DNA from 4 places in the Colwellia sp. 6M3 genome. Region 2 is predicted to be linked to each of the others. Evidence: predicted binding sites of a transcription regulator. Region 2 holds the regulator's gene; each other region holds the start of a gene.
The links. The regulator sigma-54, encoded in region 2, starts transcription at its own class of promoters, with help from an activator protein. The targets are predictions, from matches to a motif close to GTTGGCACGNNNNTNGNNT.
Positions count from the first base shown of each region.

Region 1 (7,501 bases), on a different contig from region 2:
TGAACGTGAACAAATTCGTCCTGCTAAGGATGAAGAGAAAAAATATGGCGTTAAAATCCAAGCAGTTGACTTAACGCCAGCATAAAAAGTTTACGAACCAGAAAGGAAAATATTATGACAACACAAAGCACTTGGCAAACCATCTGCCCAACAAGCGATTTAGTGAAAAATTCAGGCGTATGTGCATTATTAGCAAACCAAGAGCAAGTCGCTTTATTTCAGGTTGGAAATGACAAAGTATTTGCCGTTTCTAACTTTGACCCTTTTGGTAAAGCGAACGTTTTATATCGCGGCTTAATTGGCGAAACTAAAGGCGATATTTACGTGGCTTCACCGTTATTAAAACAACGTTTTGTTTTACATTCTGGTGCTTGTTTAGATGACGATGCCTTTGCTATTCAGACTTACGAAACACGTATATCTGATGGAAATTTAGAAATATTCGGTTAAATATATAACAGATATATTGTTTTAAAAATCCCAATTTAGTTAACTAAGTTGGGATTTTAATTTTTAGTATTTATCATTAAATTTACTGGCATTAATTCTGCCTTATTTTTAAAAGTAGATTAAATTATTCATTTTGATTGGAATAAATTGAAAAATAACACGTTATCTTTACCTAAAAAAAATACGCTAATTCAAGATGCTCCTTCAGGGTTAAAAGTATTGCTTGCAGAAATTAACCATGTAAAAGCAAAAGCATTAATGAGTGTACTGACTAATGGACAATATGACATCTATCATATTGCTCATTCTGGCGTACCTTTGCTAAGAGATGTTAAACAGCTTAACCCTGATGTCATTATTATAGATATAGAATCGCCTAATAGAGATATGCTTGAAAATCTCAATCAAATATCCCAATTCGCACCTAAACCTATCGTGGTTTTTTCAGAACAACAAAATACCAATACAACGATTAATCAAATGGTTAATTCGGGAGTTAGTGCTTATGTTGTTGGAGAAGTTGACCAAGTCAGAGTGAAGTCGATCATTGATGTTGCCATTGCAAGATTTGACCTTTTTCAAGGACTAAAACAAGAGCTAGCTGACACTAAACAAAAACTGTCCAGCCAGAAAAATATCGATAAAGCTAAACGCTGGTTAATGGAAACAAAACAACTGTCTGAAATAGATGCATATCACTTCATTCGTAAAATAGCGATGGATAACAGCCAGAAAATGGATGATGTAGCCAAAAACATCCTCTCTGTCGCCAGCATTTTTTAGATTATTAAAAGCGCTTTAAAGTATTGTAGAGACTATAAATCATGTTTAGTGTTGAAAAGAAAAATATTACCCTAGGCTTTATGCCATTAACAGATAGTGCCCCCGTAGTCATGGCCCATGAAATGGGAATTTTTGAAAAATGGGGCCTTAACGTTAACCTTACCAAACAAAATTCTTGGGCCACATTAAGAGATAAATTGCATAGCGGAGTTATTGACGCCGCCCAAATGTTAGCTCCTATGCCCATTGCCAGTAACTTAGGCTTACACGGACAAAAATCAACCGTAATTTCCCCAATGATATTGAGTCGTAACGGTAATGGCATCACCTTATCGACTAAACTCTATCAAAAAATATTATCACAACATGATACGAATGCGCTCAGTATGCCGTTTTCGGCTAACATACTTAAGCATGAAATAGATGAACGAAAAAAAGGGGGTAATAAATTAACCTTCGCTGTCGTTTTTCCATACAGCTGTCACTATTATCAACTTATTGAATGGCTGAAAAATAGTGACATTAGCCCATCAGATATTAATTTATTAATTGTACCTCCTTCAGACATGGTGCCTTCTATGCATTCAGGCGATCTTGATGGCTTTTGTGTGGGTAGTCCTTGGAATGCTAAAGCGGTTAGAGAAGGTGTTGGCATCACAGGTGTTACTTCTTCTGACTTATGGGAAGATTCGCCTGAGAAGGTACTTGGGTTAATGTCTGATTGGCAAGTCAAGCATCCAAAAACAACATTTGCCTTAGTATCTGCTTTATATGAAGCATGCCAATGGCTTGAAAATATTCCCAATCGCTTTGAAGCGGCAAGGTTATTGAGTCGTGCAAAGTATTTAGACACACATATCGACGTCATTGCGCCTTCATTAATGGGTAGTTGTCTAACCCTTAACAATACATCACCACGTAAAGTAGAAAGCTATCAACAATTTTCGACCTTAGGTGATCCCACATTTAATAGACCAGCACATTATTTCGGTGAAAACATTGCCAAATTGATGCAAGCGTGTGGACACATAAACACACAACAAACTTCGGCTCTAGACATTGCCTCAATCTACAGAGAAGATATTTATCAAGCTGTAATATACAAGGGTAAGTAGAGTCTTCACTAAAGTGGATCATCTGCATTCAGCTCTAAATATACACCAAAACAGTGCAAGTACTTCCCAGTTTTGGAACAAGTCGAGCAAAGCATTTAATAAAAAAACACATATAACAAAGTAAGCAACTGATTTTAAATGAAATTAATAGATGGCATTAATTGTGCTTTATAGTAAATAGCGTTTTCAGGTTAATTCAATCAACAGCGGTTGTTTTAACCATAAAGTGAAAACTGACTAAAAACTTATTTCGTTAAAACTAATCGCACTGCAACGACGTAGTCATGGTTAGTTTGGCATTGAAGCCCACAGTACTCGGATTGTATCCGAAGTACTGTGGGCTTTTTTATTTGGAGAAAGGTATTTTGAAAACAACTTTAAAAAAAGAATATAACAAATTATGCCGTACTGTTATTGCAGGACTCTGTATTTCTGGCTCCCTACTCACTTCTTCGTTGCAAGCAGCAGAGCTAGGCTACCCAGAAAAAGAAGAACTTAAATTTGGTTTTATTAAATTAACCGATATGGCCCCTATCGCTATTGCGTACGAGAAGGGTTTTTTTGAAGATGAAGGCTTATACGTCACGATTGAATCACAAGCGAACTGGAAAGTATTGCTTGATGGCGTTATAGATGGTCGATTAGATGGTGCTCACATGCTTGCTGGCCAACCAATTGCAGCAACGATTGGTTACGGAACTAAAGCTGAAATTATCACACCTTTTTCAATGGACTTAAATGGCAATGCGATTACTGTTTCTAATGAAATTTGGAAGCAAATGAAGGTCAACATTCCTAAGCAAGCCGATGGAAGACCAGTTCACCCGATTAAAGCTGATGCCTTAAAACCGGTTGTAGAAAAGTATATTGATGAAGGTAAACCTTTCAACATGGGCATGGTATTTCCCGTGTCAACACATAACTATGAGTTACGCTATTGGTTAGCGGCTGGTGATATTCACCCAGGATTCTACGCCCCGCATAAAGGTGATACATCAGGAAAAATTGACGCGCAAGTGCTGTTGTCAGTAACGCCTCCACCACAAATGCCAGCCACAATGGAAGCCGGCACTATTTATGGATATTGTGTAGGTGAACCTTGGAACCAGCAAGCCGTTTTTAAAGGTATTGGTGTACCGGTTGTTACCGATTATGAAATTTGGAAAAACAATCCCGAAAAAGTATTTGGTATAACTAAAGTTTTTGCTGAGAAATACCCAAATACCACTATTCGTTTAACACGTGCATTGATACGTGCAGCTAAGTGGTTAGACGACAACAATAATGCTAACCGTCCAGAAGCGGTGAAAATTTTATCTCAATCGAACTATGTTGGAGCCGATTACGACGTTATCGCAAACAGCATGACAGGGACTTTCGAGTATGAAAAAGGCGATGTACGTTCAGTCCCTGACTTCAACGTGTTTTTTCGTTACAACGCCACCTACCCTTTCTACTCTGATGCCATTTGGTATTTAACACAAATGCGTCGTTGGGGACAAATAAGCGATGACAAACCTGACAGTTGGTACAAAGATATTGCCGCAAAAGTTTACCGACCTGATATATACATGGCTGCAGCGCAATCATTAGTTGATGACAAAATATTATCTAAAAGCGACTTTTCAGACTTAGTCGGAGAGGATGGTTTCCGTGCTCCTCAAAAACACTTTATTGACAATATTGTTTATGACGGGACACAGCCAAACGCCTATATCAACAAGTTTAAAATTGGCTTAAAAGCTGGTGACAAACTTTAGAACCTTGTCGTATTTCAGACCGAACGTTAGTAAGTAGTAATGTGCTACCCATAAATAGGTAGCGCATAAAGGAGAATAAAATGACTGCTGTAATTAGTAAAAAAGCACTAGGTATTGCGCCAATGAGTAATAACAAAATGATCCTGTCCTTTATTTCAGAAAAGACACAAGCGTTAATATTACCTTTGCTCGGTATCTTCTGCTTTATGCTGCTATGGTCGTTTACGGCTAGTAACATTGATACTTCACTCGGTAAATTCCCTGGACCCAGTGCTGTGGCTACTCAAGTGGTCAATTTAATTGATGAGCATAATGCTGAACGCGACAAAGAAGACGCTTTTTATATTCGCCAAGACGAACGAAATAAAGTGCGCATGGAAAAAGATCCCAACTATCAACCCAAAGTACGAACTTATACCGGTAAAGAAACATTTTTAGACCAAATATTTACCAGTTTAGTTACCGTAATAAGTGGATTTTTAGTGGCTGCTATTATTGCTATTCCGTTGGGTATTGCCATTGGTTTAAGTAAAACGCTCAACACGGCTATAAATCCCATAATACAGATATTTAAACCTGTATCACCCTTGGCATGGTTACCCATAGTAACCATGGTGGTCAGTGCGCTTTATGTATCTCCTGACCCTATGTTTGCTAAATCATTTATCACCTCTTTAATTACAGTAACCCTATGTAGTCTTTGGCCCATGGTTATCAACACCTCTTTTGGTGTGGCTTCAATGAACCAAGACTGGGTGAATGTCTCTAAAGTGTTAAGCCTGCCTAAACACGTACATATTCAAAAGATTGTTCTACCGGCTTCCATTCCTGCCATTTTTACGGGTATGAGAATGTCATTAGGCATTGCTTGGATGGTACTGATTGCGGCTGAAATGCTGGCACAAAATCCAGGGCTAGGAAAGTTCGTTTGGGATGAGTTTCAAAACGGCAGCTCGCAATCGCTGAGTCGCATTATGACCGCAGTATTAACGATTGGCCTTATTGGCTACCTGCTTGACAGAACCATGCTGCAACTTCAAAGAATGTTGTCTTGGGACAAATCAAGCGCACAACTATAGCCAATAAAGGATTAAGGAAATCACATGAGTATTATTTTAGACATCAGTAAAGTAGATATGGTATTTCCAACCCCTAAAGGCGACTTTACCGCGCTAAAGGGTGTTGACTTACAAATCAAAAAAGGCGAATTCATTTCACTTATTGGCCATTCAGGTTGTGGTAAATCTACCGTATTAAATATTGTTGCCTGTTTGCACAGAGCAACATTAGGCGGCGTGTTATTAAATAACAAAGAAGTGACAGAACCCGGCCCTGAACGTGCCGTTGTTTTTCAAAACCATTCATTATTGCCTTGGTTAACCGCCTATCAAAATATTGAATTAGCAGTAAAACAAGTATTTAAAAATAAAATGTCGCCAGCCGAAATGAAAGAATGGATTGAACATAACTTACGTTTAGTTCATATGGATCATGCAAAAGACAAGCGTCCTGATGAAATTTCAGGCGGTATGAAACAACGTATTGGTATTGCCAGAGCCTTAGCAATGAAACCCGAAATCCTTTTAATGGATGAACCCTTTGGTGCCCTCGACGCTTTAACGCGAGCTCATATGCAAGACTCATTAATGGAAATTCAACAAAAGCTAAATAACACCGTCATCATGATCACCCATGACGTAGATGAAGCGGTTTTATTGTCAGATCGCATTGTCATGATGACCAACGGACCAGCAGCGACAATAGGCGAAATATTAGACGTCAACTTACCTCATCCAAGAAACCGTTTAGCACTAGCAGAAGATGTTGAATATAACCGTTTGCGCTCAGCTGTTTTAACTTTTTTGTATGAAAAACAAAGAAAAGTTGAAGCTATTCCCACATCTGAGTCGACCAAAAAAACTGATAAAACGCAAACAAAACAAAAAGCGCCCAGTGTTGCTTAATACATTTAGCTAAATTTAAAAATTATAAAACTTATTTAAAAAACTTTAAGGGACAAACCATGCAAACAGTTCATAAACTCTCAAAACTTACTGCACTGATTTTATTAGCCAGTACAAGTGTTTCAGCAAACGCAAATAGCGAGACTGACGCTAAAGCCACTATAGATTTAAACTTGCGCTATGAAGCGGTTGATCAAGACAATGCTAAAAAAGATGCCTCGGCGTTAACACTAAGAACTCGCCTAAATTACACAACTGCTAGCTACAATGATTTTACCGCTGTTATTGAATTTGAAGACTCACGCCAAGTAGCGGGTGTTAACAGCTATAACGATACCGTTGGAAATAATACTGAATATTCTGTTATTGCCGATCCAGAAACGACTGAATTAGACCAAGCTTATGTACAATACAAAAAAGATGGGATAACCGCAAAAGTAGGTCGCCAAGTAATCACCTTAGATAACCATCGTTATGTAGGGCATGTAGGATGGCGTCAAGATAGACAAACTTTTGATGCAGCAACTATAACTTATGCAGCCTTAGAAAAGGTAAAAATGAGCTATAGCTACATTAATAAACGTAATCGTATTTTTTCCGATGAAAAAGATTTTGATTCGAAAGATCATTTACTTAACATCGCCTACAAAACAAGTTACGGCAAACTAACAGCTTACAGCTACCTTTTAGAGATTGATGAAGGAACGGCTAACAGCTTAGATACTTTCGGTGTGAGTTTTAACGGTAAAAAAGACAATTTTTCATATTCAGCAGAATTTGCTACTCAAGATTCAGAAAGCGGTGGAACCGACTACTCCGCAAGTTATATGGCCATTCAAGGTGGATACAGTTTTGATACGCTAACCCTTAAATTAGGTGCAGAGGTACTGGGCAGTGATGAAGCAATGTACGGATTTTCAACACCACTCGCAACATTACATAAATTCAATGGTTGGGCAGATATGTTTTTAGGCACACCTAAAGAAGGTTTGGTTGATCTTTATGTTTCTGTATCAGGCAAAGCATTCGGCGGTGGTTGGACTGTAACAGTTCATGATTACAGTGCTGATGAATCAACCGATACTGTTGACGATTTAGGCAGTGAAATTAATGCAGTTTATACGAAAAAATTCGCGAATAATTATAGTGCAGGTATAAAGTACGCGGCTTATTCAGCAGGTGATTCAGCTGCAGGTAACGTTGATACTGACAAAGTTTGGCTATGGGTTGGGGCTAAATTTTAGGCTAATGAACAAAGCATGAACTAAGATTGATTAACTTCAACCTTTGTATTACTGAAATTCGCTTGCTTGAAGTAAGTAAAAATCACCCCGATAAACTTAGCACTAAAATGGATATTAGTGCTAAGTTTCAGCATATAACTGATAAATATGTATCTCACTTGGTTTGATAAAAACTATAAATAGAC
Region 1 covers NZ_JACGWF010000052.1:2,268-9,768, reverse strand. Annotated here, with positions in the region: gene nirB (nitrite reductase large subunit NirB) at 1-85, shown strand, start outside; gene nirD (nitrite reductase small subunit NirD) at 115-450, shown strand; gene H4J50_RS12010 (ANTAR domain-containing response regulator) at 598-1,233, shown strand; gene H4J50_RS12005 (CmpA/NrtA family ABC transporter substrate-binding protein) at 1,275-2,348, shown strand; gene H4J50_RS12000 (CmpA/NrtA family ABC transporter substrate-binding protein) at 2,762-4,108, shown strand; gene H4J50_RS11995 (ABC transporter permease) at 4,231-5,187, shown strand; gene H4J50_RS11990 (ABC transporter ATP-binding protein) at 5,212-6,072, shown strand; gene H4J50_RS11985 (alginate export family protein) at 6,132-7,316, shown strand.
Region 1: H4J50_RS12000 (CmpA/NrtA family ABC transporter substrate-binding protein) is a predicted target of sigma-54. The motif match lies at 2,499-2,517, and genes of this name have one in related genera.

Region 2 (7,501 bases):
ACTCTTCGTGACATTAAAACGCTCAAAAGAAAACCCTATTGATGACAAAATGGTAATAGAAGCAGAACAAGAAGTACCTGATGGTGTGAGTACCAAGCACTCGGTTATATGGCTTATTGTCGGTATGATTTTACTGCCGTTAAGTGCCAGCTTCTTAGTAGACTCTTCTATTTTTATAGCGAAAGCCTTTGGTATTAGCGACCTTGTTATTGGCTTAACGGTAATCGCCATTGGTACCAGCCTACCTGAACTAGCAGCCAGTATTATGAGTATTATTAAAAAAGAAGATGATCTAGCCCTTGGTAATATTATTGGTTCAAATATATTTAATATATTAGCTGTGTTGTCGCTTGCGGGATTAATTTCTCCAGGCAATATTGATAACGCCGCTGCCGTGCGCGACGCTCCATTTATGCTAGCAACCACCTTCTTATTATTTATACTTTGTTTTAGTCGTGGTGGAAAGTTTCGCATCACGCGCGCGAAAGGGTTACTATTATTAGCCGTCTTTATTGGTTATCAAGTGTTACTTTTTAGTCAAATTAACGCTTAAAAATTGGTCTTTAGTCATGAAAAACTTTAAACAATTAGCACTGAATGTAATTCATATTGAGCAACAAGCTATTGCTGAGTTAACGCAATTTATCGACGACGACTTTGCACAGGCTTGTGAGCTAATGTTTAATTGTCGAGGTCGTGTTATCGTCATTGGCATGGGAAAATCTGGTCACATTGGTGGCAAAATTGCGGCTACTTTAGCCAGTACAGGTACACCTTCATTTTTTGTTCATCCCGGTGAAGCAAGTCATGGTGATCTTGGCATGGTCACCATTGATGATGTCGTATTAACCATTTCTAACTCAGGTGAAACGGGTGAAGTATTGGCGATTATTCCTGTTCTTAAGCGCATTGGCGCCAAAATAATTGCCATGACCGGCAAGCCCGACTCTACACTTGCTAAACTTGCCGATACCCATGTCTGTGTAAAAGTATCACAAGAAGCTTGTCCGTTAGGGCTAGCACCAACATCAAGCACAACAGCCACTTTAGTCATGGGTGATGCTTTAGCCGTTGCTTTACTTAACGCGCGTGGTTTTACCGCCGACGACTTTGCTTTATCGCATCCCGGTGGTAGCCTTGGTAAAAGATTATTATTACGCTTAGCCGACATAATGCACAAAGATGAACGACTCCCAACGGTGACACAAAGTGCTAAAATAAAAGATGCCTTAGTTGAGATGTCGTTGAAAGGCTTAGGCATGACGGCTGTGGTTGACAGTGACAACATACTTGTCGGTCTTTTTACTGATGGTGATTTACGTCGTATTTTAGATGCTGAAATTAATATTCATCAAGATAGCATCACCAGTGTAATGACAAAAAATCCACTGGTAGCTAAACAAGATATGTTAGCGGCAGAAGCATTGAAAATTATGGAAGACAAAAAAATTAATGGCTTAATTATCGTCAACGATAATAATCAGCCAATTGGCGCGATGAATATGCATGACTTATTGAAATCAGGAGTGCTATAAATTGGACAGTTTATACGGAAAAGTTTCGCCAAGTGTTTGGCAAAAAGCACAAAAAATCAAACTCTTTGTTTGTGATATTGACGGCGTTTTTTCTGATGGCCGTATTTATTTAGGTAACAATGGTGAAGAATTAAAAGCTTTTCATACCAAAGATGGATATGGCATTAAAGCGCTAGGGGCTAGTGGTGTTGATGTTGGTGTAATTACAGGCAGAAAATCCAATATCGTACAAACTCGTATGACCGCATTAAACGTAAAACATATAGTGCAAGGCGAAGAAAACAAACTGCCAGCGTTGAAAGCAATGCTCGCTTCATTAAAGTTAAAGCCAGAACAAGTGGCTTACATCGGCGATGATATGCCTGACTTCGATTGTCTAAACTATGTTGGTTTTAGCATTGCAGTAAATGATGCACATCCCGCCATTTTAAACTTGTGTGACTACATAACTTATACCCGCGGTGGTTTTGGTGCGGTACGAGAAACCTGCGATCTTATTATGCAAAGCCAACAGACTTTAGCTAATGCGTCAGGTGCAAGTATATGAATCGCATAACTATTGCGACAATAGCACTTTTTTTACTCGCCTTAACAACCTACGGCATACTCGAATGGTTTGGCGCAGAAAAACAAACCAGCAATATTCTCGAAAGTGCCAATCAGCCAGAATTTATTGCTGAAAACCTCAACAGTGATGTTTACAAATCAACAGGCCCATTATCCTATAATGTTGAAGCCCAACGAATGGAACATTATGCTCAATTAGAGGTCACACACTTTGAATACCCACGTTACACCTTGTATCCAAAAAACAATAAACCGACTTGGCAAATAACCGCCAATGAAGGCACGCTATATAATAATAATCGTGTAAAATTAAAAAATCGCGTACGTTTAATCGCCACTGATGAAGAAAGTTTAATACAGGAAGTACACGGAAAAAATCTAGAAATGGACTTAAAAACAAATATTATCAGCTCAGAGCAAACAATCTTAATATTAGGTAAAGGATTTACTATGTATGGCTCAGGATTAATTGTAGACTTAAACACAACACAGATGACATTGACTGAACATGTACAAACCATTTATAAAAAAATTAAAAAATAACCTTATTTATTTTTCTGCATTTGCATTATTAATGCCGGCAGTAAATGCTGAAAAATTCGATGTTGACCAAGAAATTAAAATTTCTTCTTCACGCCAAGCAGCTGATCTGAAAAATAAAATATTCAGTTATATTGATAATGTCATTATCTCTCAAGGTTCGCTGACAATTAATGCCGAACTCGTACAGGTGATAACTCAAGATAAAAGCAATAATAAAATTTATATTGCGAAAGGTTCTCCTGCGACATTTGAGCAAACGCTGCAAGATGGTAGCCCTATCAATTTACAAGCCAATGAAATTCGTTATGAACCTGATTTGAATACGGTTGTTATTTCAGGTAATGCTTTGTTACGCCAAGAAGGTAGTGAAGTAAGTGGCAGTAAAATCACCTATAACTTCGAGACTGAATATGTCAATGCCGAAAGCTTAGAAAATGCTAAGGTTGAAACAGTATTGCAGCCAAAAAATAAAACTGAACCGCCAAAAAAATCTAAGGACAAGCAAGAGTAAATGTCTACTTCAACATTATCAGCCATTGGCCTTGCAAAAGCCTACAAAGGCAGAAAAGTCGTTAAAAACGTTAGTATGAAGGTTTCTGCTGGACAAATTGTTGGCTTATTAGGACCAAATGGCGCGGGTAAAACCACTTCGTTTTACATGATCGTTGGCTTAGTTAATAACGACAGTGGCTCAATTATTTTAAATGACGAAGATTTAACCTTATTGCCCATGCATGAACGTGCCCGCAAAGGTATTGGTTATCTACCTCAAGAAGCTTCAATTTTTCGCAAACTAACGGTTTATGACAACATAATGGCGATTTTACAAACCCGTAAAACGCTAACCGACGTTGAAAGAGAAGAAAAACTTGAGCATTTATTAGAAGAATTTAACATTGGTCATATCAAAGACAACCTCGGCATGAGCCTGTCTGGTGGTGAACGTCGACGAGTTGAAATAGCGCGAGCTTTAGCTGCAGATCCTAAATTTATTCTCCTTGATGAACCTTTTGCTGGTGTTGATCCAATTTCGGTAGGTGATATAAAAAAAATTATCCTACACTTAAAAGAACGTGGCATAGGTATCTTAATTACCGACCATAATGTACGTGAAACCCTCGATGTCTGTGAGCACGCCTATATTGTTAGTCACGGCGAGCTTATTGCCGAAGGTAACTCTACTGAAATACTTGCAAATCAACACGTAAGAGATGTATACCTTGGTGAACAATTCACGCTATAGTGAATAACAGACTTACTCGGTAACATACTAATGTACTTGAACAGGGAAAAGAAAACGTAAATGCGTCCTACTCTGCAACTCCGTATCGGACAACAATTAACGATGACCCCGCAATTGCAGCAGGCTATCAAGCTGTTGCAATTATCGACCTTGGATTTACAACAAGAAATTCAAGAAGCTCTTGAAAGTAACCCTTTACTTGAAGTTGATGAATCTCCCGACAACAATTCAGAAAACACCCCTGACAATTTAGAAGAAGCATACTCCGCTGGTATTGGCGATAGCGTAGAAATATCCTCAGATGGCAGCGAAGATTCTGCACCGACTATTGATGAAATAAGTTCATCAGAAGGCTTAGCAAAAACTGACATACCCGAAGAATTAAATAGTGATACAACGTGGGATGACAACTTTAGTGCCAGTGCGAGCAGTGGCGGTGTTGGTCATGCATCAGAAGATTATACCTATCAGGGTGAAACAAAAGACTCCTTACAAGACCATCTTATTTGGCAAATGGAACTAACACCATTTAGCGATACCGATAGAACAATTGCTATCGCTATTATTGAAGCTATAGATGATGCCGGCTACCTAACAGTTTCTGCAGACGAGATATTAGAAAGCGTAGGCATTGATGGTGTTGAACTTGATGAAATTGAAGTAGTGCTTAAACGGATTAACGTTTTTGATCCGGTGGGCGTAGCGGCTCGTTCAATTCCAGAGTGTTTACTTATTCAGCTCAACCAATTTTCAAAAGATACGCCTTGGCTCGCTGAAAGTAAGTTAGCGGTAACTGAGCATATCGAATTATTGGGTAATCGCGATTATCGCCAATTGATGCGAAAGTTACGCATTAAAGAAGACCAATTACGTGAAGTTATTCGCTTAATACAATCATTAGACCCTCGCCCGGGCGATAGTGTTATCAAGAGTGAAGAACAGTATGTTATTCCTGACGTGTCGGTTGAAAAGAAAAATGGTCGCTGGACTGTAGAGCTAAACCCAGACACAGCACCTAAGTTATCAGTAAATCAACAATATGCTGCCATGTCTCGCTCGATGAAATCATCAGCAGACAGTCAATTTATTCGCTCGAACTTGCAAGAAGCTAAATGGTTTATCAAAAGCCTTGAAAGCAGGAACGATACCTTGTTAAAAGTGTCCAATTGTATTGTACAGCGCCAGCAGGGTTTCTTTGAACATGGCCCTGAAGCTATGCGACCTATGGTTTTAAATGATATTGCCGAAGCGGTAGATATGCACGAATCGACTATTTCTCGTGTTACTACACAAAAGTATATGCATACACCCAGAGGCATTTTTGAGCTTAAATACTTCTTCTCTAGCCATGTAAGTACTGAAAATGGTGGTGAATGCTCATCAACCGCTATTCGTGAGTTAATTAAAAAACTTGTTGCCGCCGAAATACCCGCAAAGCCATTAAGCGACAGTAAAATCGCCGATATCTTGGCCGAACAAGGCATTAAAGTAGCAAGACGCACTATTGCCAAGTATCGAGAGTCACTCTCTATACCGCCGTCAAATCAACGTAAAAGCCTATTGTAGGCAGTCTTAATCACCAAAAAAGAGGAATGAAGCTTATGCAAATTAATCTTACTGGACACCATGTCGATGTTACCGACTCATTACGTGATTATGTTAATGCTAAATTTGAAAAAATAGAGCGCCACTTTGAACACATTAATAATGTACATGTGGTACTAACGGTTGAAAAATTGAACCAGATCGCTGAATCTACTGTGCATTTAACGGGCTCTGAGGTTCACGCTAAGGCTGAACATAACGATATGTACGCATCAATTGATGCATTAATTGATAAATTAGATCGCCAAATTTTGAAATACAAAGGCAAAATCAACAAGCATTAGCGCCAAGTCGCTTTAGGTTTTATAAGTTTATGAAGTTGCAAGATATCCTAACCCCGGAATGCACTATTTGTGCAGCACCGGGTTCCAGTAAAAAACGTATTCTAGAATACTTAAGTAGTCTGGCCGCTGAAAAATTGGTTGAACACGATACTTTTCAGCTACTAGAAAGCCTAGTTAAGCGCGAAAGAATGGGTTCTACCGGCATAGGAAATGGCATAGCGATACCGCATGGACGTTTAGATAATTCTACCCAACCCATTGCGGTGGTTATTACCACAGAAGAGCCGATAGATTTTGATGCGATAGATAATCGTCCTGTGGACATTTTTATTGCTTTATTTGTGCCCGAAAATGAATGCCAAAATCACCTGTGTACATTACAAAGTATCGCAAAAATTTTTCGTGAAAAACAATTTTGCAAACAAGTGCGTAAATGCCAAAGTAACCAAGAGCTGTTTCAGCTAATCCAACAGGCGAGTTAAGTCCCCATGAAGTTAATTATAGTCAGTGGTCGTTCAGGATCAGGTAAAAGTGTTGCATTACGCGTATTAGAAGATCTGGGCTACTATTGTGTAGATAACATACCGGTTAATTTGTTACCCGCTTTAATTCATACCGTCATTAATGATTATGAAAATGTTGCCGTCAGCCTAGATGTTCGAAACCTACCTGCTGATCCTAACGATGTACCCGAAATTATAGAATACTTACCTAATGCAGTAGAGTTAAGTTTACTTTATTTAGATGCCGACGATAGTGACCTTATCCGTCGTTTCAGCGAGACACGACGCTTACATCCGCTAATTAGACAAAATATAGCCTTAGACCAAGCCATAGCCTTAGAAAAAAAGCTTCTTGAACCTATCGCAAGTCGCGCACATTTATATATCAACACTAGCCAACTATCACCACATCAGCTGGCCGACTTAGTTAGAGAGCGTATACTAGGTAAAAAATCGGGTTCTATGGTGGTTGTTTTTGAATCTTTTGGCTTTAAACATGGCGTACCACAAGATGCAGACTATGTATTTGATGCGCGATTTTTACCTAACCCATTTTGGGATAAAGAACTTAAGGGCTTCACCGGATTAGATAAACCTGTGCAAGATTTCCTTGCTAGCCAACCTATTGTGACAAAGTTTATTTGGCAAATAAATAGCTTCATGATGACCTGGTTACCGCATCTAGAACGAAATAATCGCAGTTATATTACTATAGCGGTTGGTTGTACCGGCGGTATGCATCGCTCTGTATATATCACCGAATTACTCGCAAATAATATGCGTAAAGAACGTAAAGACGTGCAGTCTCGTCATCGCGATTTACCTGTTGCCACAACGTAACTTGCTATGAGCACACAAGCCAGCCGTTATGTTCTCATCATCAACAAGCTTGGGCTTCATGCCCGAGCGGCTTCTAAACTCGCACAATTAAGTCAAAAGTTTACCGCAAAAGTCACCATTGAATTAGACGACAATCATGCTGACGCTAACAGTATTATGGGCATAATGCTGCTTGCAGGTGCACAAGGTAAAACCGTTAAGGTAATTGCTACGGGTGAAGACGCTGAATTAGCACTCGAAGAAATTTGCCAACTTTTCAGCAACAAATTTGATGAAGCCGAGTAGCAAAACTCATATTTATTGTCGGCACCGTTAAGTCAATAAAAAAGCTGCGAAATATCGAAAATTACGGTAAACTCAACGCGTTAAATATTAACATTC
Region 2 covers NZ_JACGWF010000003.1:34,479-41,979, forward strand. Annotated here, with positions in the region: gene H4J50_RS01245 (calcium/sodium antiporter) at 1-553, shown strand, start outside; gene H4J50_RS01250 (KpsF/GutQ family sugar-phosphate isomerase) at 570-1,535, shown strand; gene kdsC (3-deoxy-manno-octulosonate-8-phosphatase KdsC) at 1,537-2,082, shown strand; gene lptC (LPS export ABC transporter periplasmic protein LptC) at 2,079-2,645, shown strand; gene lptA (lipopolysaccharide transport periplasmic protein LptA) at 2,677-3,156, shown strand; gene lptB (LPS export ABC transporter ATP-binding protein) at 3,157-3,888, shown strand; gene H4J50_RS01275 (RNA polymerase factor sigma-54) at 3,949-5,454, shown strand; gene hpf (ribosome hibernation promoting factor) at 5,490-5,777, shown strand; gene ptsN (PTS IIA-like nitrogen regulatory protein PtsN) at 5,807-6,259, shown strand; gene rapZ (RNase adapter RapZ) at 6,266-7,120, shown strand; gene H4J50_RS01295 (HPr family phosphocarrier protein) at 7,127-7,405, shown strand.

Region 3 (7,501 bases), on a different contig from region 2:
AAGGTCATTTAATGAAAATTCGTTATCTAGCGCCATTGGCAATTGCTATCGCTTTAGCCGGTTGCCAACAAAACATAGATACTTCTAACGTTGTTGAAGTAGAACAAGTAGACATAACTGCAAGCAATCCATTTTTTTCTGAATATGATACACCTCATGGTATTCCTCCATTTGATAAAATCAAAAAAAGTCACTACTTACCTGCTTTTTATCATGGCATTGCACAAAATAAACTAGAAGTAGATGCAATAACAAGAGTGAAATCACGCCCTACTTTTGAAAATACTATTGTAGCAATGGAAAAGTCAGGTGATTTTTTAAATAAAGTCAGTAACACTTTTTATGGCCTAATAGGCTCAATGTCAGACGATGAAATGCGCGCTATTGCAAAAGAGATATCACCAAAGCTTTCTGCTTTAGGTGATGACATTGCACTTAACGACGCACTATTCATGCGCGTAAAAGACGTTTATAACAATCAAGATAAATTCAATTTACGTACAGAACAAAAACTTTTATTAGAAAAAACCTATAAGAGCTTCGTTAGAGGTGGTGCTAACCTAAACAATGCTGACAAGCTCACACTGCGTGATTTAAATGAAAAGCTTAGTGGTTTAAGTTTAAAGTTTGGAGAGAACCTGCTTGCGGAAACTAACGGCTTTGAAATGGTCATTGACAACAAAGCTGATTTAGCTGGTTTACCTGCTGATATTATTGCGGCGGCAAGTGAAACAGCAACAGCTCGCGGACATGAAGGTAAATGGGTATTCACCACGCATCGCCCAAGTAAAAATCCATTTTTAACCTACTCAAGCAACCGTAAACTGCGTGAAACCATCTATAAAGGTTATACCATGCGTGGTAATAACGACAATGCCAATAACAACCAAGCTATTGCCAGCGAGATGGCGAGCCTTCGTTTTCAAAAAGCACAGTTGTTAGGCTATAAAACTCACGCACACTTTGTGCTTGAAAATGCCACGGCAAAAACACCAGAAAATGTTTTCGAATTATTGAATAAAGTATGGCCTGCTGCTCTTGAGCGTGCAAAAGAAGAAACGGCTGATATTCAAAAAATGATTGATGCACAAGGTGGCAACTTCAAAGTAGCTGCATGGGATTGGTGGTATTACTCTGAAAAAATTCGTAAAGAACGCTTTGATATTGACGCGTCAGAAACCAAACCTTATTTTTCACTAGAAGCGACTCTACAAGGTGTTTTCTTTACCGCAGAAAAACTTTGGGGTGTTACTTTTAAAGAGCGCGACGACTTACCTAAATATCATCCAGAAGTTCGTACATTCGAAGTGTACGACCGTGACGAAAGTTACATTGGTGTATTTATGACAGATCACTACGTTCGTGAAAGCAAACGTGGCGGTGCTTGGATGAGCAGCTTCCGTAAGCAATATCGTATGAACGGTGAAGATGTTACGCCTATTATTTATAATGTCTTAAACTATCCTCGTCCTGTTGGCGACAAACCTACGTTACTAACCTTTGATCAAGCATCAACCTTATTCCATGAATTTGGTCATGCGATTCAAGGTTTATTATCAGATGGCTATTATCGCTCACAAACGGGCACTGCATTGCCTAGAGACTATGTTGAATACCCTTCTCAAGTTATGGAAAACTGGATGACTGAGCCTGAAGTATTAGCAAACTTTGCTAAACACTATCAAACAGGTGAAGTTATTCCTCAAGCATTGGTTGAAAAAATTCAAGCTTCTGGCAAGTTCAATCAAGGTTTTGGCACCACTGAGTACTTATCAGCTGCATTACTTGATATGAGCTGGCACTCATTAGAAACAGCTGAGCTACAAGATGCTAATGCTTTTGAGCAAAAGGTATTAAAAGAAATTGGCCTGATTGAACAAATCGCGCCTAGATATAAAACAGGTTATTACTCTCACATATTTTCTGGTGGTTATTCAGCTGGATATTACGGTTATATTTGGTCAAACATCTATGATGCTGATACTTGGTTAGCCTTTAAAGAAAATGGCATATTCGATCAAAAAACTGCTGAGTTATACCGTAAACATGTATTGGAAAGTGGTGGTACTGACGATCCAACTATTATGTATCGTCGATTCAGAGGCCAAGATCCAAAAGTAGAGCCTTTACTAGAACGTCGAGGTTTAACAAGTAAATAAGATAAAATTTAACTGTTAACTAAACGAAAAAAGGGTCGCTAAATAGCGACCCTTTTTATTAACTGTTTATAACATTTATATTTATTGTAAATACATACTGCCTTCAAAAAAAGCAAATACTGTTTCAAACGCACTTTCTTGATATTGCTTTAAACCTGTATCACGAAAGTCGATATCTACTTGGCTGCGTGTTAATGCTTTTTTGATAAAAGTACCCGCTAATATTTCTACAGGTAAATCTTTTATCAATTGAATGGCTGCTTCTAATTTAAAGCCAACTGGACCACCCGAAAACTTGCCTTTTAAAGCTCGGCCTCTAATAACCACTTTATCAACTTTATAATCTTCCATCAGTTTGGCAAAAGCAAACTGAAAGTATTGTACTTGCTCTGCATCACCAGCATCAACAAGACTAATTTTTTGTACGCGCGTTTTTGGTATGTCGTACAACCCACTTTCCCGCGACATGATACAAATAATTGCATCGTTACCTTTTAATTCAACACCACATATTTTCATAAATTAACCTCGTTTCAATAATGTGCATTATTATAAAATAGTTTTGCTTTAGCTGCAGTGTTTTCATGCATTTAAAATTAAGCTTTTAGAATAAACTACTTTAGTTCGCTATATCTTTAGCCAAAGTGATGCCATTAAGTTTGGCAAACGCTGTGTAATCTGCCACGGCATTTGGATTAGCTTTATTTATTTGGCAAACACCGCGTTGATATTGATAACTAAAAACATCAAACCAAAGATCGAGTAAATCAGCATTAGTTTGCTCTCCTGCTAGAGATAAAACCTGTGCAGCGACTTCAGCTGTCGCTAATTCTGTATTATTAGCCGCCAAACGAATTTGATAACGTGAGCTAAGCTCTGTCGAGTCCTCCGGCGTTTTTGGGGTAAATGACACCACAGGTAAGTTTTGTAAATAAGGACTGCGTCGAAACATTTTTTTAGCTTCTCGCCAACTACCATCCAGCATAATAAATAACGGTCGTTTTCCTGATGTGACTGTAATTTCATTATCGAAAATTTCACGTTCTTCACCCGCATAAGCTTTTGGAAAAACGACCATAGGTTGCCACATAGGATCATTTAATAAACTAATAATATCGGGGTTTACTTGGGTTCTTGACCAAAGAAAGGCAAAGCTGTCTGGTATCAAATCTGCGATTAACTTTCCGGTATTACTCGGTTTTAATACTTCAGTATCGTACATCAACATCAAAAATCCGGCTTGTGAGCTAACCTTTGGTGCTAAAGCGCAAATACAAAAAGGCTTTGCTAAACGGCACAGTTCACAGCGAATAACGCGCTGACCTCTCGACTTATAGGTAGTTGTGCTTAAGCTTTTACGATATTGGTGGAGTTGCTGTACAGCGTGCATAAAATATATATCAGGGCTATTGAGGGCGCTACTTTAACGTGCACCTACTTTATTGGCAATAAAAAAGCGTAACCTAAACCCGGTTACGCTTTAACTGTTTTGTATCCATCTAATATTTATGCGGTATCTATGTTTAACACAATGTAAAACTAAAAATGGTTAAGTAATGATAAACAATAGTTTAGATCTCATTATGGCTTGTTTTTATACTCGCGGTAATAAAATCATAATCAGCAATTTCATTAATACTATTTCTTAATTGCTCTTCCATTTCATCAATCACAATGATCGACTGACATAGCGCTTCACCTCGTTTTTCTATGCTCTCACTTCGAGTTTCCATTTCGTTGCCAATGAGTTCACCAAAATTATCCATTTTAGTTTCAAAGGCGTCCATATCTCCACCTGAAAACAGTATTTCTTGGCCCACTGCAATCATTAAAGTCCCTAAAGAGTTTTTGATCGTACTTTCTACCGCAGATTCAATTCTTTGCTCAAAATCATCACCAAAAAAATCTTTCCCTGAAAAGCCCTCTTCATCAATATAGAAACTATTTTGGTTATTAAATTCAGCGTTAACTTCGCCACGAATACTGATTAATTGTGTAGTGAGATCAGAACTGACGTTATTGCCTTCGCCTAATAATTCGTTAAAAGCGAGATTAACGCCGTCAATGGCTAAATCTATAGCGTCTAAGGCGATGCTTTTGACTTCAGGTACAACATCACGAATATGGCTTGAATAGTCACGTAGCAATGATTTTTGATGAGATGTTAACGTAACTTCCTTACCTTTGATCAGCAATGTATCATTGTTTGCAATGGTATAAAGTGACGATTTATTTTTAGAAAATACGATTTCTGTATCACTGATATTAATGCCACCATTTAAGTCAACATTACATGCTTCACTCGAAAAAGAATTATCGTGCGCATAAGTTAAAGTACTTGCCATCATTAGTGCTGTTGCAATCAATGTTTTCATCTTAATCTTCCTTTATAATTAAACGTTTCAATAGCGGCTTGAATGAAATAAAAACCGCCAGTTAACCAGTTTATTTACAAGTCTGATGCCAAGATTAAAATACCTTTAATATCAACAAGTAAGAAAAACATATTAATTTAAAGATAAATAGATTAAACGATAACTTGGCGAGATTATTAACTTTATGGTTAATTTAACAACTAACATTTTAGGAGTAAGAGGTGGTATTTATATAACTTAATCGTTGCATTTCAAAAAGGCGTGAGCGACAGCGGGCGAATTCAAAATTAAGTTGTGTACCTTGATAAAGTTCAGCAATATCAACATCTGCAGTAACAATTAAGCGAACACCTCGGTCATAAAATTCATCGACAAGCGCGATAAAACGACGAGCCTCATCATCCAAGCCTCTTAATTGCCCCATTACTACACCACTTCGTTGATAACCATCTTCAACACCAGAAAATACAGCAGGGATTAATTCGCCACTAAATTGTGGCACATTACTGATAAGTACATTGGTAAAACGATCTGCTAGCTTGATATAGTCTCTTTGGCTTCGAGGGCTTGAACACAGCGCCATGAAATCAAACCAAATAGTATTATCACTGCTCGCCCTAAAGGCTATAGCCCTATTATTAATAAAAATATTATCATTATAACGAACGTTACCTACGACTAACGCTTTAAAATGATTTGTTAAAAAGTGACTTTCAGTGTCACCCCCTATATTAAAATCTCGATATATAAAGTTATTGATATCTGTTTTTAATAATCGATGATCATCAGGTCCGTCGATTGATATAACCTGACAGTAGTGATTAATAATATCAATTGTCGGCAAAAAACGTTCACGTTGTAAGCCATTTTTATAGAGCTGCTCTGGTGGACAGTTTGACGTTACCACTAAAGTAATACCGTTTGATAACATGGCACTAAGTAAACCCGCTAATAACATAGCATCACCAATATCATTGACAAAAAATTCATCAAAGCAGAGTACATCAACCTCAGTAGTCCAAATATTTGCAATAACTGCCAATGGATTATCTTTACCACTATGTTCGCTTAAAAGCTGATGAACACTTTCCATAAAATGATGGAAATGAATACGCCTTTTACGAGTTATGCTAAGTTGCTGATAAAATAAATCCATTAACATGGTTTTTCCGCGACCTACACGACCATGAAAGTAGATGCCTTGAATAGGTTCACACTTGGTAAATAAATTTTTTACTGTGGTAATTACTGATATTTTTTTTGGTGGGTGTGTTAATTTTTTTGAAAGGTTATCTAAAGCAACGGCTGCTTTATACTGCTCGGTATCGGGTGTAAGCTTTTTGTGTTTTATTAGTTGCTGGTATTGCTCAAGCACTGACATAGTTTTATTTATTTACAGACACAAAAAAGGGCAGACTAATGTCTCCCCTCTTTTTAACACTGTTAATATTTTAGCTAGTATAACCAGCTAAGAAATATTAATTAAAGTGCTACGATGTTCTCAGCTTGAGGACCTTTTTGACCTTGAGTAACAGTAAACTGTACTTTTTGGCCTTCAGCAAGAGTTTTAAAACCGTCGCCAGAGATTGCAGAGAAATGTGCGAAAACGTCTGGACCAGACTCTTGCTCGATGAAACCAAAGCCTTTAGACTCGTTAAACCATTTTACTGTACCAGTAGTTGTATTAGACATTTTATTATCCTATTTATTCGTAATTGATGCCTCAAAAATAAGGCGATGTTGCAGAGAGTGTTGCTATTACTTATTAAACAGGACGAGCTACTTACTAATATAACTGCGAAACTTTGTACATAAATATAGGTCTTACTTTCTAGCTGGACGTATTGTATCTAGTTTCTAGCAATAGTCAACCTGTTTAGAATAAAAGTATCAAATACTGATAAATAATATTTTAAATAGATGATTAAATCTTCTAACTACAACTTATTAGGTTTTCACGAAAACCGTATTATTAGTGTCTCGACTGCGTTTAATTAGATCGTCATTAGCCACTAAATGCTTCGACTTTGCTAAACGGTCATAAAGTAAAACATTAACGCTCGCGGCTAAGTTCATACAGCCTATTGTTGGCACATACACTACAGCGTCAGCAACGTTAATAACCTCCTGAGCTATGGTGCCATCTTCAGGGCCAAAAATGTAGAGTGCCTTTTCTGGGTGTTCAAACTCAGGTAACGGTATCGCTCCTTCCACTAAATCAACACAAACAATCCGTAAATCTGAAGGTATATCATGAATTAATGAATCAACAGCATTTAATGGAATATTTTTTAATGCATCTTTTGTATCGGTATGAAATTTTGCTGCGCGGGCATATCTAACACCGGTGTAACGCACTTCATCTGCTTGATAGCATCCAGCAGCACGCATTACCGCACCAACATTGGTCGGGCTTTTCGGGTCAGTTAAACCAATAACAACCTGTTCAGTCTTTAATTTCATCTATCCTTCACTTTATATTTTGCAGCATAATTTTTCGCAATTTTGCGCTGCCGACGTTAATACTACAAGGGAATTTTTAAAAATTTGAAGTCAACATTATAGCTTTTAAAATTTTTCAACTATCTATATAAGTTATCTGATAGCATTTGGTAAGCAAGCTTTAAAGATTAATCAATTTAGGTTTATAAAATGAAAACTAAAACAAACATATTAGCACTCATATTTTCCACTAGTATCATCTCCTTTGTTAATGTTGCTATGGCAACTGAAGCACCGTTAGTCTCGATAGAAACCCATGATAGTTTTTTTAATAGTATTAAGGCTCACTGTGATAAAGCCTATCAAGGCCAAGTAACTATTGATAACGCGAGCGGTGATAGTTTTGCTAACAAAGATTTAATCATGCACGTTCGAAAATGCTCAGAAGATAAACTCGAAATACCTTTTCATGTTGGTGACGATGCCTCGCGAACTTGGATTATCACCAAAACAGGTTCAGGTTTA
Region 3 covers NZ_JACGWF010000072.1:10,214-17,714, forward strand. Annotated here, with positions in the region: gene H4J50_RS14185 (M3 family metallopeptidase) at 12-2,159, shown strand; gene H4J50_RS14190 (DUF3010 family protein) at 2,241-2,678, opposite strand; gene H4J50_RS14195 (tRNA-uridine aminocarboxypropyltransferase) at 2,779-3,549, opposite strand; gene H4J50_RS14200 (DUF2884 family protein) at 3,731-4,534, opposite strand; gene zapE (cell division protein ZapE) at 4,743-5,915, opposite strand; gene H4J50_RS14210 (cold-shock protein) at 6,017-6,226, opposite strand; gene H4J50_RS14215 (RNA methyltransferase) at 6,482-6,997, opposite strand; gene H4J50_RS14220 (hypothetical protein) at 7,256-7,501, shown strand, end outside.
Region 3: H4J50_RS14200 (DUF2884 family protein) is a predicted target of sigma-54. The motif match lies at 4,609-4,627, and genes of this name have one in related genera.

Region 4 (7,501 bases), on a different contig from region 2:
ACGAGCACGGTATTCATCAATCCATACATTGCGACAAACTTTAAATGCCCATTTAGTGACATCAACTTCAGCAGGCACGCCTTTTGTTAGTATTTTTTCCAACGTAGTTTGCACTAAGTCGTCTGCATCAGCAGCATTCCCCGTTAATGAGTAGGCAAAGCGTCTTAGCATTGGTAGTATGTTTTCAATGGTTTTATGCATGTTTTTACTCCTCTTACTTAAGAAGACGTGTGTAAAAGTTTTTTATTCCATAAAAGGAAATATATTTTCAGTTGAAACGTTTTATTAACACCACACTTATTTTTGAGGCTCAAGATTAACATGAAAACCTTAACCATTACCGCCATGTTTCTTACTGCTTTTAGTACATTTATTCCTGCTCAACAATTGTCTACAGGTAATGTTATTGGACAAGTTAGTGTTATAGAGCGCACAGCAAACGATATTACTCGGAGATTAGATAACCCGCCAGTGTTAGCACCTTTTGCGCTAAGTGCTTTACCCGACATTGATAAAGTCATTACAGAGCCTCTTAATGCATTGCCAGCCACATTAGCAATAACAACCACCGCAGGTAAAAGTCTTTGGTTTGATGTTGAAGTAGAAGATGGTTGGCGGGCTGTTCAAGGACAATGGCTACTTTTAGCTGACAATATAAGCAAAAAGCACCTCATTGAACATGGTGCACAAATTATTTCAGAATATCGATATACCGGGTTAGGCCTGGCATTGCTGCGCTTTAGCGTGCCCGCCGCCTTTGATTCTAAACAAGCGTTAAGTAATATCCTCTCAGACCAAGCAGCGCTTAGTTTAGCGAGAAACCATATTTATCAAGTACAAAATCAAGCGAGTCTACCTGAAGTAAACCTAGCCAACAAGAGCATTAACTCACTAAATAACACTATTCCAGTATGTGATTTCGACGTAAAGGTTGGCATAGTTGATAGTGCGATTGACACAAAACATAGTGCCTTTAAAAGTGCTGATATTACTGAAAAATCCTTTTTACCTAATGACTTAAATGTATCAGTGCAACACGGTACCGTAATCGCCAGTTTATTGGTCGGGGAAAGTAAACAATTAGTACCACTTTTGCCGAAAGGTAAAGTATATTCCGCGCAAGTATTTTATCAACAATCAGATTACGCCCAGGGCGCGACGTTATCGGCGATAATCTCTGGTATAAATTGGCTGCTAGAGCAAAACGTGACTGTGATTAATATGAGTTTGGCTGGGCCTGATAATCAAATTTTACATAGTGTACTCAACGCCGCTATCACAAAAGGCGCTATAGTCATTGCCGCTGCAGGCAATGAAGGCCCTGCGGCTCCGCCTATGTACCCGGCTGCTTATCAAGATGTAATTGCGGTTAGTGCAATAGACAAAAATCAACAAGCTTATCGTTGGTCAAATCGAGGGGATTATGTCGACTACTCGGCATTAGGTGTTAATGTATTAACCGCCAAAAGCGGTCAACGTATTGGTCGGGAGTCTGGTACATCGATCGCCGCACCACAGGTTACAGCCGCGATAGCCTGTTTAACCGCAACGTATGGTAAAGATAAGAAAAAAATATTAGATAAGCTAAATGTATCAGCCGTAGATTTGGGCCCTAAAGGCAAGGACCCTATTTACGGTATAGGCGCGATATTACGCCGCTAAAATTGTACTTTAATCGACAATGAAGAGGTTGTTTGACTGTAGGTTTGGCTATCAAGTTGCGAACGGTAATCACCATATTCAAGCTTACTAACCAGCGCTAGATGTTTGTTAAGTTCTAATTGCCATTGCGCTTGAAAAATATTTCTATGTTCATCTGCTTTCGATTCAAGCTGACTGGGCATATCATCATTGTTATATGCTTGAAAGTCTTTCGATTGAAAGCGCCAGCCTATTGCAGCTTTTTGCGCTAAGCCAAATAATTCAAATTTTTGCGAAAGCTTAATGTTCACCCCATAACCACTATAATTAAATCGCGCATCGGTAGCGGTTTCCTTGTCTGCACTAACGCCGAGCATAAACATAATGTCACCGTCGTTAATAAAGTGGAACAATTCAGCACTAGCACCATAACCGTCGGCATTACGGTTAGACATAATCGCAAACTTTTTACTTTTAACCTTGGCGCTAGTACGCAAAAACGTTTGTGGTTGAAGAAAAGTACCTAAGTAAATGCTGGCTTGTTGAAAAGTTAAAAACGTCTCTCCATCTAGTTTGGCTTTTGCGCCATCATAGCGTAAACCTAGATCTTGTTTACGCCATTGATAACTCCCATCAACACTAATTTGATGTAAGGCTAAGTCAAAAGCATCAAATTCTTGGTAATCTTGTTCATTATAACGATATGAAGCCGCTAATTTGGCTTTATCATTGATTTTCCAAAGTCCGGTAACCGCTGCGGTTTTTTCCAAGCCGCTATCACCTTGTGAAGAAACCTCATCAAGCTCATCAACACTCAGCGCAGAGTTACTGATAATACCTAAAGAAACCTCACCTTTAACACTTACTGGCTCTGACGTTGCCGCCGATAGTTGCATACTTATTGCACACGTTAAACTACTTAAAATATATTTCATCTCAATCACCTCAAATAAAAAAGCGCCAGGGTTGCTGGCGCGCTTAAAGCATTTTTTAAATTTATAATCCAATATCTAAGTTATTTACCAAGCTATTAGTGACTTCAGCTGCCGTTGCTGCAGCTAGCTCGGTGTTAATTTGCTCAGTAACAACATTGTTGATCTGGCTATTAACGTTTTCAGTGATTGCCGTTTGAGTATTTGAAGTGATGGCATCGGCAACATTAGCGTTCACCGTTTGCTCAATGACTTGCGAAGTTTGACCTGCAGCATCTAACGATACGATATTTTGCACATTACTTGATATTTGCTGAGATACTTGCGACGTGTTAGCAAATGAATTGGCGTTATCAATAGTAGGGTTTAGGGCCACATTTTCAGGAGTTGCCATCGTTTCACTAGGTACAACTTCTTCAGTTTCTTCTGCTGTGCCATTTTCTGGTAAGGTTAACAAATTTGCACTTGTTGTTTGGCTAAGTGACTGACTCAAGCTTGATGCTGTATTTACTAAGGTATTGTTTACGACATTGCCTGAAAGTTGAGTGGCTACTGCTGAGCGGTTAACAAAAGAAGTAGCGCTATCAATATTTGGATTTAATGCAGCAAGTTCAGGTGTTGCTAACGCTTCGTTTGATGTGATTGCGTCAGACTCTTCTGGTACTTCACTTTCGGGTAACGTTGGAAATGCTATGCTTGTTACTTGATTAAGTGACTGAGCTAACGTTGCTGTCGCACCAGAGATAACACTGATATTTTCGCCAACATTATTTGATAGGCTATTGTTCAACTCACTCTTGTTATCTAAAACGCCTGCAGTACTGATATTCGTAGCGTTACTCGAAGGCTGATCTTCATTTTCGTTCGGCGCAGACTCTGAAGCATTCGCTTCCTCACTGTTAGCCTTAGCTTGCGTATCGCTTTCAACTGAAGTATCAGATTGTGTCGACATTTGAGCTGAGTTATCAGAACTATCTACTTGCTGAGAAACTTTAGTTTCTTGGTTAACTTGGGTGTTTTGGCTAATTTCAATATCAGCGGCTTGCGCGATACTTACCCAACAACTCATACCACTTAATACCAATACTTGTGCAATTTTATTTAATTTAGTCATGTTTGCTTCCTCTAATGTCTGTTTATGTTAATGACACTGAGATAACGGCTAACGTGTGATATTTATTCCAAATTAATTTAAAAAATAATTAAAACTAATTTTTTATTCATATATTTCAATAATTAAAAGTAAAAAATAAACCAATAAGATTTAAGAACTCAGTACCAGAAAGTATTCAACATTGAACCAGCCTTTTTAAGCTTTGATTGCTAGTTAGAAAACTTAACCAAACAAGGGGTGATGTGGTCGTTTTCATCGATGAAAACAGCAATTGTCACTCTTTTAGCTGACATTGAGGGTTTGTTGATATCAGAAGCTATATTCTTAAATGAATAACAATCTTCAAAGTAACGCAGGAGCAATGACCAAGATGGTTAGGAACGACCAGTTAACCGAGTAAAATTTATTTTATTATTGAACGAAAAAAAGGCCTATATAGGCCTTTTTTAATTCAATTACTGTCAACCCATACTAGGACGGGTCAAACTATAATTAACAATCGTCATCTTCAGCGTCTACGCCTTCTTTAGCTTCTTCACAAGCATCTTCAATGGCGTTACTTGCGTCTTTTTTCATTCCACCAAATTTATCGCTAACACTGGTTTTCATTTCATCTAACTTATGACCCGCATCGCTTGCCATTTCACTTACTTTTTCGCCAGCACCTTCAATCGCTTCACCAGCATCTTCTTTCATTTCACTTGCTTTTTCGCCCGCGGCATCAAGTGCGTTACCGGCATCTTTTTTCATTTCATTTAGTTTATCACCAGCATCTTTAGCCATATTGCCAGCACCTTTAACGGCTTCTTCAACTTTGTCACCTGCTTTTTCTGCATCTTTTTCACTACAAGCTGTTAAGCCAAACATTGCGACAAAGAAAATAAGTGTGGTTGATAATTTTTTAATAAAAGTCATGTGTTTTTCCCTAAATTTTTGGTGGTTTGTTTTACCACGAATTGTATTGATAATTAATGAGGTAACCAACAATACAACGAAAATAAAAAATATAATTTTAGCAATACCCGCTGCTGCGCCAACGATACCACCAAAATCGAATATTACTGCAATAATAGCAATAACTAAAAAGTGAATACCCAACTTAACATAATATATTTCTCAAATTAATAAGTTACAAACTACACATACATAAGCGTTTTTCGTACCAATATATGCTTTATTTATAACCTACTGAAAAATATTAACTAACGAGAGCTTCTCAATTTCATTATAGAACAGTAACTATATAAACAAGTGAAATATTTACCTACATAACTTGAATAAATGTTCAGATAGGCAATAAAAAAGGCCTATATAGGCCTTTTGGTGTAATTATCGAATTAATGTTTAACAGTCTGTATCTTTAGCGTTTACACCTTCTTTTGCTTCTTCACAGGCATCTTCAATGGCATTGCCTGCATCAGTGGCCATATCGCCCATTTTATCACCTGCATCTTTCATAGCATTTCCAGCGTCATGTGCCATTTCATCTACTTTTTCACCCGCTGTTTCCGCTTTGTCGCCAGTACATGCGGCTAAACCTAATACCGCTACAAGTGTGATCATTGTTGTTGATAATTTTTTTATAAAAGTCATAATTTTTTCCTTAAATTTTTGGTGATTTACCACGGATGGCATTAGCGATTAATGAGATAACCAATAGTACAACGAAGATGAAGAATATAATTTTAGCAATACCTGCTGCTGTTCCTGCGATACCACCAAAACCAAATATTGCAGCAACGATCGCAACAACTAAAAATGTAAGTGCCCAGTTCAACATAGTATTCCCCTTGAATTAATTTAGTTTCAAACTACGTAGTACTTAATGCTTTATTCGTGCCAAACCTAACAAATAACTTAAGTCACTGTTAATAAACATTATTAATATAATTTAAAATTATTAGCTTTATAACTTTATATTATTCTATTGAAATTTTTACAGACAAGTTTGTATAACTTGCAGAGGTAGGAATCTCATCATGGTTGTTTTAATTAAAGTGGATCAGGGCTGTTGATGTGTTTTTACAACAAGAAGATTATGCTGGTAGATAATGACTTTTTTTATTTATTTGTATTGGTATAGTTAATATGGCATTAACAAACTAAATAGATAAAACCTTTATATAATCTATAAGTATCATCACGACTTTACACTGATATTATAAAATTTTAATATCAATTCAGTGAATAAACCTCAAAAAAAAGCCCATATAAAATGGGCTTGTTCTTACTGCATTGTGTCTTTCGTTGTTAATGACAAATTAAAAGTCGTATTTAAGCGTAATACTACTTGTTCTGCCGTTAATCGTTCTTGCTCTGATAATATCATTCGCAGGAATGTTACCTTCTTCAGCTTCTGTTATACCTGTAGTGTCAAACAGATTATTAACATTTAAAGCAATGCTAAACGTGTCTGAAAGGTAATATTGAGCGAAGGCATTTACTTGCGTGTAGCCATCAAATTTAAGGATATCGTCTGCACTTTGATCACCACCATCTTGCGCATAAGCTTCTGAAGTACCTATTAAACTAAGACCCGCAGAGCCTTGCTCAAAGTTATAGCGAGTAGTAAGTGAATAAACAAAGTCAGCTTGTCTTCTTGGAGTATTTCCCACTGAAGCTGAGTTAACACCGTCTTTGGTGATTTCTGCATCAGTCCAAGTAACATTACCGCGAATGTCAAAATCACCAATGTAGTAAGCACTTTCTAACTCAAGACCATATGATTCATATACACGGTCAAAGAATTTTTGGCTTGTTGCTTCAAAATTTTGCTCTTGTGTTTCAGCAAAGAAAGCCGTCGCAAATACCGATAGTTTATCTTTGCGAAACTTAATGCCGGCTTCGAATTGGTCAACTTCATCAACAGCATCTTCATCGGCTACTGAGCCATCAGCTGCAATTTTACCGAAAGCTAAACGGTCAGCATTAGCGGTACCGCCATGGCTTAGTCGGCCAAAAACAGCTAAATCGTCATTTACAATGTAGTTAGCACCAATTGAGTAAGATGTGTAACTCCAATCATAATTAACAATAGAAGGCGCACTATTGTTTACTGAAGATACGCTCATTTCAGGCACTGATATCTCGCCGTCTCTGTTCATGTCTATTTCAGATTGCACTGCACCAGCATATGTACCTGTGGCTTCACCACTGTCATGACGAACACTTGCATCGATAGTAAAATCACCAAAAACTGAGTTAATGGCAATATAAGGTGCTGTTACATCATATTGAAGGTCGTAGTTACGTGTACAACAGTTGCCCCACGCTGGAACACCATAAGCAATTAAACCACTATCAGAAAAGCTTGTACCGTCAGCCGCTGCAACATTAACAAGTGCTGCGTTGTCGCCTTTCACTTCTGATAAATAAGAATTCCAAAGCCATGATTGCTCGATATTTTGTAATGACTTGTAATAACCAAAAGTGATGTTGGTATCACCAATAGTTTTTAAGATTTTTAAGTCATTAACCATAAAATCTAAGTTGCTCATTTCAACATCAAAGGTATGAATACGCATTAAGTTAGCGCCAGTATAAGCACTACCTTGTTGAGGTCCATTAGCATAAGTCAATTGCGCGCCTGTACCCGCTAAGCTATCAGCAAGTGTTTGGCTATCTTGAATGCTTTCAGGAAATGGCGAGGTAAAACTACCTTTCGTACTTGACGTTCTAAATCTGTTTTCAATCGACCAGTCATTACCTAAGTCAAATACAGCTTCTAAACCAACAGAGTCAACCGTTGGATTCATACCATCACGCATGTCTGCACGGCGAAGGTTGCCATTACCGTCAGTGCTCAATATTGAGG
Region 4 covers NZ_JACGWF010000045.1:9,438-16,938, forward strand. Annotated here, with positions in the region: gene H4J50_RS11140 (RNA polymerase sigma factor) at 1-201, opposite strand, end outside; gene H4J50_RS11145 (S8 family serine peptidase) at 322-1,662, shown strand; gene H4J50_RS11150 (surface lipoprotein assembly modifier) at 1,659-2,576, opposite strand; gene H4J50_RS11155 (hypothetical protein) at 2,638-3,687, opposite strand; partial or broken gene H4J50_RS19660 (DUF1328 domain-containing protein) at 4,621-4,793, opposite strand; gene H4J50_RS11165 (hypothetical protein) at 5,032-5,280, opposite strand; gene H4J50_RS11170 (DUF1328 domain-containing protein) at 5,291-5,467, opposite strand; gene H4J50_RS11175 (TonB-dependent receptor domain-containing protein) at 5,949-7,501, opposite strand, start outside.
Region 4: H4J50_RS11170 (DUF1328 domain-containing protein) is a predicted target of sigma-54. The motif match lies at 5,513-5,531, and genes of this name have one in related genera.